One region of the Paenibacillus sp. JNUCC31 genome, then DNA from elsewhere that is predicted to be linked to it. Evidence: riboswitches for the same ligand, from Rfam matches in the RefSeq annotation. Region 1 holds a riboswitch; the other holds the start of a gene.
The links. A riboswitch is a leader RNA that binds a small molecule or an ion and turns the genes downstream of it on or off. The one in region 1 is predicted to bind cyclic di-AMP.

Region 2: another riboswitch for cyclic di-AMP. It lies ahead of JNUCC31_RS26145 (C40 family peptidase); the one in region 1 lies ahead of JNUCC31_RS22330 (HAD family hydrolase).

The regions. Positions count from the first base shown of each region.
Region 1 covers NZ_CP062165.1:5,154,781-5,158,994, forward strand. Annotated here, with positions in the region: gene JNUCC31_RS22315 (urease accessory protein UreF) at 1-154, opposite strand, end outside; tRNA gene JNUCC31_RS22320 (tRNA-Leu) at 572-654, shown strand; gene JNUCC31_RS22325 (glutathione peroxidase) at 799-1,275, opposite strand; cyclic di-AMP (ydaO/yuaA leader) riboswitch at 1,640-1,815, shown strand; gene JNUCC31_RS22330 (HAD family hydrolase) at 1,933-2,331, shown strand; gene JNUCC31_RS22335 (HAD family hydrolase) at 2,509-3,198, shown strand; gene JNUCC31_RS22340 (Nramp family divalent metal transporter) at 3,363-4,214, opposite strand, start outside.
Region 2 covers NZ_CP062165.1:5,906,478-5,910,691, forward strand. Annotated here, with positions in the region: gene JNUCC31_RS26130 (hypothetical protein) at 1-204, shown strand, start outside; gene JNUCC31_RS26135 (hypothetical protein) at 326-544, shown strand; gene JNUCC31_RS26140 (carboxymuconolactone decarboxylase family protein) at 662-991, shown strand; gene JNUCC31_RS26145 (C40 family peptidase) at 1,100-1,564, opposite strand; cyclic di-AMP (ydaO/yuaA leader) riboswitch at 1,570-1,701, opposite strand; gene pelA (pectate lyase) at 2,109-3,068, shown strand; tRNA gene JNUCC31_RS26155 (tRNA-Leu) at 3,335-3,418, shown strand; gene JNUCC31_RS26160 (X2-like carbohydrate binding domain-containing protein) at 3,695-4,214, shown strand, end outside.

The sequences.
Region 1 (4,214 bases):
ATTGACAGCGCATGAATGATTCAAGATCTTCGGCACTACGAATGGTCCCTTCAGTGATATGGGTATCCATGCCGAAGGAATGGGTGAACCCTCCTACCTGGATAGAGGAATCAAGCAGTTTGACGTAATCGAGCAGCTTATTCCCACGGTTCACAGTCTTTCGCCTCCTACGTTCGTTTAATGTTATGTTAAATAACATTAAACTCCTTTTTAGTTCGCTTTATGTGTGTAAATCCGAATTATATAATATATATATTCACATAAATATCCGCTTTTTGTCAATGGTTTCTTGGTTTTTAAATTTGGGAATCTTATAATGTTAATTTATATAACTATGAATGTTATATTTGGAAAAGTGAATGAGTTGTCTGTCTCTTATAAAAGTAGGGGGGATCAGCCGAATCGAATATTAAACGAGATCAAATTTAATCATATGCGGTTCATAGGAGAAAATGACGAGATAATACGATTTATGGAAGGAAAATCGCAGTTGAAAGGATAATATTAAAAATGCTTTACATTTAAACATGAACCGGGTATAATCAATTCTGTTGCCGATTATTTACGACATGCGGTCGTGGTGGAATGGCAGACACGCTATCTTGAGGGGGTAGTGGGCGTATGCCCGTGGAGGTTCGAGTCCTCTCGACCGCATCATAAGAACGATGAAGAAGAAGCTTCCCATACGGGGAGCTTCTTTTTTTGGCTTTTTACAGTATAAATGGTTCAGACAAAAAAGGTCATCCGTTTACCCCGTTTGCAGGTTCATTCTGTCTGCAGGGTCCGGATGGCCTTAACTTATTTAAGCAATTCTTTGATGTCTGCTTCAATTTTATCAGGTGTTGTTTTGGGGGCATACCGTTTCAGAACACGTCCATTCTGATCCACAAGAAATTTGGTAAAGTTCCATTTGATGGATTTGGAGCCAAGTACGCCCGGTGCTTCTTTGGTAAGATGCTGAAATAGAGGATGAGCGCTTGAACCGTTCACATCGATTTTCTCAAACATCGGGAAGCTGACACCATAGTTCATCTGACAGAACTCGGCAATATCATCCGAAGAGCCTTTTTCCTGTGCAAACTGGTTGCTTGGAAATCCGAGAACTTCAAATGGGGAATCTTTGAATTTGTCCTGAAGTTCTTGCAGCCCTTTAAATTGGGGCGTGAGACCGCATTGACTTGCTGTGTTCACGATAAGCAGTACTTTGTCACGATAGTTGGACATTTCAACTTCCTGACCGCGAAGGGTGTTTACTTTGTAGTCGTAGACTGATATGAGAATCGCCTCCATTTCATATTCTTCTTATCTCCTATTATATTGATGACAATTAAATATTGCAAAATTTAAATTTATTTTAGCACAATGTAAGCCTTTCGTGTATGAACAGTGAATGATTAGCTATGTGAATTTCGCTAAAGGGAGAATTAGAGAGCTTTGACGAGATGGGTAGAGAATGGATATGTTGTAAGCGTTATTATTGAAGTGAAATGGCAAAAATCCACCGATTCGGTGATCTGCACAGACTTTACACCGGTAGGGCATGGGTGTATGATTCATATCGTAATTCCAATTAAATTAAATTTTACATGAAAAACGAAACAAACGATAATATCGCTCTGATTATGTTCACAAAGGAACGATGTTTTAATCGCTGAGTTTCCATTCATTCATGGGTGGGAAACGGGGGAACCAACAGGATGAACTGTCCAGGACAGTAGGCATCCATGGGGTGAATTTTCCGGTGACAGCCGGAAATAGGGCGACTCTCGCGTCCGAATCCGTCAGCTAACCTCGTAAGCGTTAAAGGGAGAGGCAACAAGCCGTACGCTGGTTCATAGTGTCTTTTTGCTGTGGATTAATGAAGAAGCGTCCGGGAGGCCTTGGTCCCCCACGCTTCTTTTTTGTTGTCTTTTCACGCCAAGGGAGGAACGAATGATGGATAAAGAGATGATCTTAGTGACTGCTCCAAATGAAGCAGGACGTAAATTTATCAAATTGCTGATGTACAAAAAAATGCCGTTTGCCGTTCTGACCAACAGTGCAGGTGAAGAGCGCAGGCTCCGGAGAATCGGTGTGGAGCATGTCATTCGCATGAACACGGCTGCAGCTCAGAAATGGTTTTTGCCGCAAGGCAGTGTCGGCAATGTTTTTATTTTTGAAAATAGCCTAAACCTGACCTGTCGATATTTGCAAATCTGCCGCTCATGGACATCCAAGTCCTTGTGTGTCATTACAGAACAGAGCCATCCGAAAGGGATCTATCGGGGGATGGGAGCTGACCGGATTGTGTACTCTTTAAATGGGGAAGTGGGGTTCCTGCTTAATGGGTAGTGTTTAGTTGTTGTTCCTGTTCCATACCTGTGATTGATCCGGTGTCAGCTGCCTGTTATAATTGAAATCATAAATAAACGGAATCTTGAGGAGACTCATGCATGATGGTGGGTCTTCTTTTTTATGGTTTGGGAAATGGGGATAAGAATTTCCTGTGGCTAACGAGGAGGAATAGGCGTGCCGGAAGTACGTGGGATAAAATGGTTGTTCTTTGATGTGGGGGATACGCTCGTGGACGAATGGGAGCCGGTGGATGATATTATCGGTCAGTTCGTGCGTGAGGCTTGTGCGCTTGGTTATCAGGTGGAGATGCAGACGGTGCGGGAGCTATTTGCCGCCTCTTATCGAAATTATGAGCAATGGCCGATGAAATTGGCTATTCGAACCCTAATCAGTGATGAGGGGCACCGCGAACAGATCCAGGAGAAGCTGAAGTTCCGCAAAGAGCTTGAGCGCCCCTTCGCGTCAGCCAGTTCTGTTCTCCAGACGTTGTCGCAACACTATAAGATTGGCATTATTGCTAATCAAAGCCCGGGAACAGAGAGTCGGCTGGATAGCTATGGTTTGCGCAAGTATGTGGATGTGCTGGCCTGTTCGGCTGAAGAAGGAGTGTCCAAGCCTGATCCTGAACTGTATGCTGTGGCGCTGAAACAGGCAGGGTGCAAACCCAAAGAGGCGGTTATGATTGGAGATCGGATTGATAATGATATTATTCCGGCCAAGAAGCTGGGCATGCATACGATCCGAATTCTACAGGGTTATGGCAGATTTCAGCCAGAGCTTGCAGACGAAGATCGTCCCGACTGGACGATTGAATCACTGGAGGAACTACTTCCGTTGTTGGTAACTCAGAAATCAGACAATTAACCTATAGCGTTATATGAGATCTAATCGATATGGATATAGATATGGATTAGGATTAGGATCAAGTTGCACCAACACCATACAAAAGGCTGATCGACTCAAGAGATATGTTACTTGAGAGGATCAGCCTTTTTGAGTTATGAAAAATATTGCTAGTTGCCGCTTACCTAGAATAACAGAATGGTCTGGATGATCAGATACACATTCAGGATAACGATAACTCCGGCAATGATCCAGGAGATGATTTTGAGCCATAACTTATTGGCAAATGCCCCCATGCTTTTTTTGTCACTCGTAAACATCACCAGCGGGATGACGGCAAAGGGCAGCTGCAGCGACAGTACAACCTGACTCAGAATGAGCAGTTCCTCTGTTCCGTGCTCTCCGGCAATGGCTGTAACGATTACAGCCGGGATGATGGCGATTAGGCGTGTGACCAGACGACGAAGCCAGGCCGGAATACGAATGTTCAGGAATCCTTCCATTACAATCTGCCCGGACAGCGTTCCGGTGAGTGTTGAGTTCTGGCCTGAAGCCAGCAGCGCTACACCGAACAGGATGCTTGCAATGGTGGTACCCAGCAGAGGTGTCAACAGATGGTAGGCATCTGTAATTTCCGCAACCTGGGTCATGCCTGCACTATGGAACACGGCAGCTGATACAATCAGGATGGCTGCATTGATGAACAGGGCCAGCGTTAAAGCGATGGTTGAATCCATGGTGGAGTACCGAATCGCTTCTTTTTTACCCTGGGGTGTCTGTTCAATCTGACGGGTCTGCACGATGGAAGAATGCAGATACAGGTTATGGGGCATGACAGTTGCACCGATAATTCCGATAGCGATGTAGAGCATGGCTGGATTTTGCAAAATCTCGGCACTGGGTACAAAACCATGCATGACGCCGCCCATATCCGGTTTAGCGAGAAACAGGTCAATACCGAAGCAGAGGGCGATGGTAGCCATCAGCACAATGACGAGGGATTCCAATGCGCGGAAACCTTTATTTTGCAACAGAAG
Region 2 (4,214 bases), 750 kb from region 1:
CATCCTCAATTTTTCTGGTACAAACGCTACGTTGCCTGGTCAGAATTGCTGACGATTGTAGGCTTGTGCGAAGAGTTGTCCTTCTCTTGGAAAGAACAATTTACACCGCATCAAGTGGAGTACCTTGAAGAACGTGTGATGTCCGCCAAAGTGCTTGATTTTTGGTTTGAGAAGAACGACAGCAAAGAGCACGCGCAGCGGTAACTTTCAGTCGGGACATACTTTCGAATGACATGACAGTCCAATACAGTCACGTGAGACCTAAATGACTTTTCATTTAGGTCTCTTTTTGTAAATAATTTTTTGGAAAGTAGGCGCCGGGAATATGATCAGTGATGAAGAATTGGATGCACTGCGTTTATCGGGTGAAAAAGTAAGAGTGGTACGAGACGAGATTCAGTCGAATGATGTGACGGGCATTGTCGTAGCCTGGGACGGGGAGCAGGTGCTCATTCGCCGTCAGAATCGTCGTGTGGTCAAACTCGACCGGAATTATCGGTATCAATTATTCAGCGAACCACGCAAGAGCCTGCTCGAAGAATAGGACATGCCTTTTTAGGTTCATTTACCATGGATGATTTGGCATAATTGCACCTCTCGGGAGAGAAGATAGGTACAGTGAGAGCTTGTAACATATCAGCCGAGAGGATGTGCGGTAACCTTGACACTAATGAATGATAAGGTTCATGCCTATAAGGACCAGATTGGAGAATTAAGCGACGTGCTGCCTTCCGTGGTGAAGTCTTATCATGAGTTCACAGGAGAATGCTTTCAGGCAGGAGCGATGGATGCCAAGACCAAACAGCTGATTGCACTGGGCATCGGATTGTTCGCCAACAATGAGGTGTGTACGTTTTACCATGCGGAAGAGGCCCGTGCCAAAGGAGCGACCGACCAGGAGATTATGGAGACGGTTGCTGTAGCTGGAGCCGTAGGCGGCGGTCATGCGCTGTCACAGGGTGCGATGAGAGTCCAGAAGGCCTTGCATTAAAAAAGATGTATTGCAGCCTGATTATAACATCATGCCTATGCATTTGTAGAAAATCAATGTAGACAAAGAAAAGGCTTCGGTAATAACCGAAGCCCTTTCGTGTTCAACTTATATTTTGCCAAGCATCTTATTATACATAAACTGCCCTGTTACCCGGCGTGCTGTTACATAACGATCGTGGAAGTAAGGGGTGGATAATTGGGTGATGCTGACACCCTTGCTGCTTGAAGCGTGAGCGAACTGTCCGCCACCGATATATACACCCGTATGTGAAATGCCGTTGCCCATCGTATTAAAGAATACCAGGTCACCTGTACGCAGATTTGCTTTGGATACCGGAGTTCCGGCCTTAGCTTGTTGCTGGGAAGTGCGTGGTAATTCAATGCTATATTTGTTGAAAATATATCTCATAAATCCAGAGCAATCAAATCCAGCCATTGTCGTGCCGCCCCATTTGTAAGGTATGCCAGTCATGTTGTTAACGACGGTGTTAATACTGCTTGCCTCTGTGCTTGCTGCACCGGATGTAAATAGAACTGCTGCTCCAAAAATGGAGATAATAAGTTTTTTCAAAATCAATGTTCTCCCTTCGATGCCTACGGAGTTAGCTAAGGGTTCGGTAGAAGGTTCCCTATATTTCCTATGTATAAGAATAATTCACCCAAAATGGTTCCCCCGTTTTCAAACATGAAACTCGGCAAATGAATAATTAAGTTTTTGTAACCTTTTGAAACTATATTGCATAAATGCGAAAATGTCAAACGGGTTTTAATCCCTTCTTAGTACCTCAATGTTAACGGAATTCCAGCTTTCCATGTAGAAAAAACTCGGAAGTGCGTATCTAACCTATGACAAAAAAGTAACAACTGTTTCAAATGGATAGAAACTGGACAATGAATTGCTTTTTCGCAAGGGTTTGGATAACACTAACAGGAATCAAAGTAGTTGTTACATGTTGTTGTGAATATTGACATAATTCATTGTTTTGCATAGAATGGTTTTATCCAATCCACATATTGGATAAAAAGAAAAAGTTTGATTTTATAATCAAATATAAGGAGGGTAGGATCAGGGAAACAGTTTGCATAAAATGAATCGGGAGAGGTGTTCTAATCTGATGTTTAAATCAAAAGTAAGGTTTGCATCCTTTGTTATGGCTTGTACAATGGTTCTGTCTGTTATTGGAATAGTATATCAGCCAGTTGCGAAGGTATCTGCTGCAGACGCCTCGGGAACGACAGCGAGTATTGCTGATATCTTGAAAAATCAGCGTGCTGACGGAGGATGGAAGAAAGATTATAAGGAAACAAGCGGCGAGTGGGCAAAATCCACGATTGATAACAAAGCTACATACTCAGAAATCAGAAGATTAGCAAAGGAATTTAAGAAGACTAATGACCCGCGGTATTCGGCTGCTGCCATCAAAGGAATCAACTTTCTACTAAACATGCAATATTCCAATGGCGGATGGCCGCAAGTATACCAGAGCTCAGGTTATCACAAGCACATCACCTTCAACGATGATGCCATGATTAATGTCATGTACATGCTGGATGAAGTAGGTGCACGCAAAGGTGACTTCTCATTCATCGACAGCTCTCTTGCGGATCGCAGTAAAAAATCAGTTGCCAAAGGAGTAGACGCTATTCTGAATACACAGGTTGTCGCTAATGGCAAACTGACTGCATGGGGACAGCAACATGATTCCAGTTCCCTTAAACCTGCAGGAGCAAGAATTTACGAAGTGCCTTCTCTCAGTGCTGGAGAGAGCAGTACGATTGTGAAGTTTTTGAAAACAAGACCGTCAAACTCAAAAATTACAGCTTCAATCGAAGCGGCAGAAACCTGGTTCAACAAAGTGAAAATTACAGGGTACAAATATGTCAGAGAAAACGGGGATAGTAAACTCGTTGCTGATTCAGGTGCAGCGCCCATTTGGGCTCGTTTTTACGAAATTGGAACAGATAGACCGATCTTCGTAGGACGTGATGGGGTTGTGAAATACAAGCTTAGCGAAATCGATAAGGAAAGAAGAGGCGGATATGCTTGGTACGGTAACTGGCCTTCCAAGATATAGTTCTTTCACGCTTTTCATCAATTTCAATCAGAATCATAAAATAAACAATAACAATAATTTGACTCATACTTAATATCCAAACAAAACCAAGGGTAATACAGTGCTTGTTAACTGTGTTGGCCTTGGTTTTTTGTTTTACATGAAATGATGGATGAATACAGCTTTAAATATAGAATGAAAAAATTTTTTTTTTGTTGACACATATTATTCCACATGATATATTATTTCTTGTCGCCGCGATATAATATCTCGGAGATATGAGATACGCGGTCGTGGCGGAATTGGCAGACGCGCACGGTTCAGGTCCGTGTGGGCTTACCCCCGTGGAGGTTCGAGTCCTCTCGACCGCATCATATGTAAGGTGAAAAAGGTTCCTAGAATGGCATTTGTGCCATCAGGAACCTTTTTTTGTTGGTTTACGTTTTTAGTAGGTTTTCCTTTGTTTATTTATCCAGTAATGGAAAGATGTTCGTTCTGCGACGGTTTGCCCCTTTAATTCAGGTTATTTGTACGTAAAATACCGAATTGTACCTATTCTGTGCCTCAGGCATCCACTATTCTTTTCTCGTATGGAAGCGCTATCAACCATGATTTGAATGACCAAATTCAGAGGGGGTAGGGATAATTTGAAACGAATCGGAAAAAGGATGGCAATGTGTTTTATGGTATTCGTGATTGCGGCAGTGCAGTTCGGGATGATGGGGACGAGAGGTAATGTGGCACAAGCAGCAGATAAAAGTCTCGCCCAAAAGCCGTATATGGGCTGGAGCAGCTACAGCATGCAGGTGTATGACGGGGCGGGTAACTGGACATCGGCCGAGAGCATTAAGAAGCAATCAGATGCCATGCGTGAGAAGCTGCAGGCCCATGGCTATGAATACATTAATATTGATGCTGGCTGGAACGGGGACGAGGATGAATATGGCCGTCCTATTCCGAGTACTGTTCTTTATCCGAACGGATTTCAGGAGGTCATTGATTATGTCCATAATAACGGGCAGAAGATCGGGATCTATCTGATCCCGGGATTATCAATCACCGCCTATAACAAAAATCTTGAGGTTTATGGGACGGGTGGAGCATGTCGTATGCAGGATATCGCGGTAAAGCCGCTCGTTGTTATGGATGCTTGGGATTCGTACACGT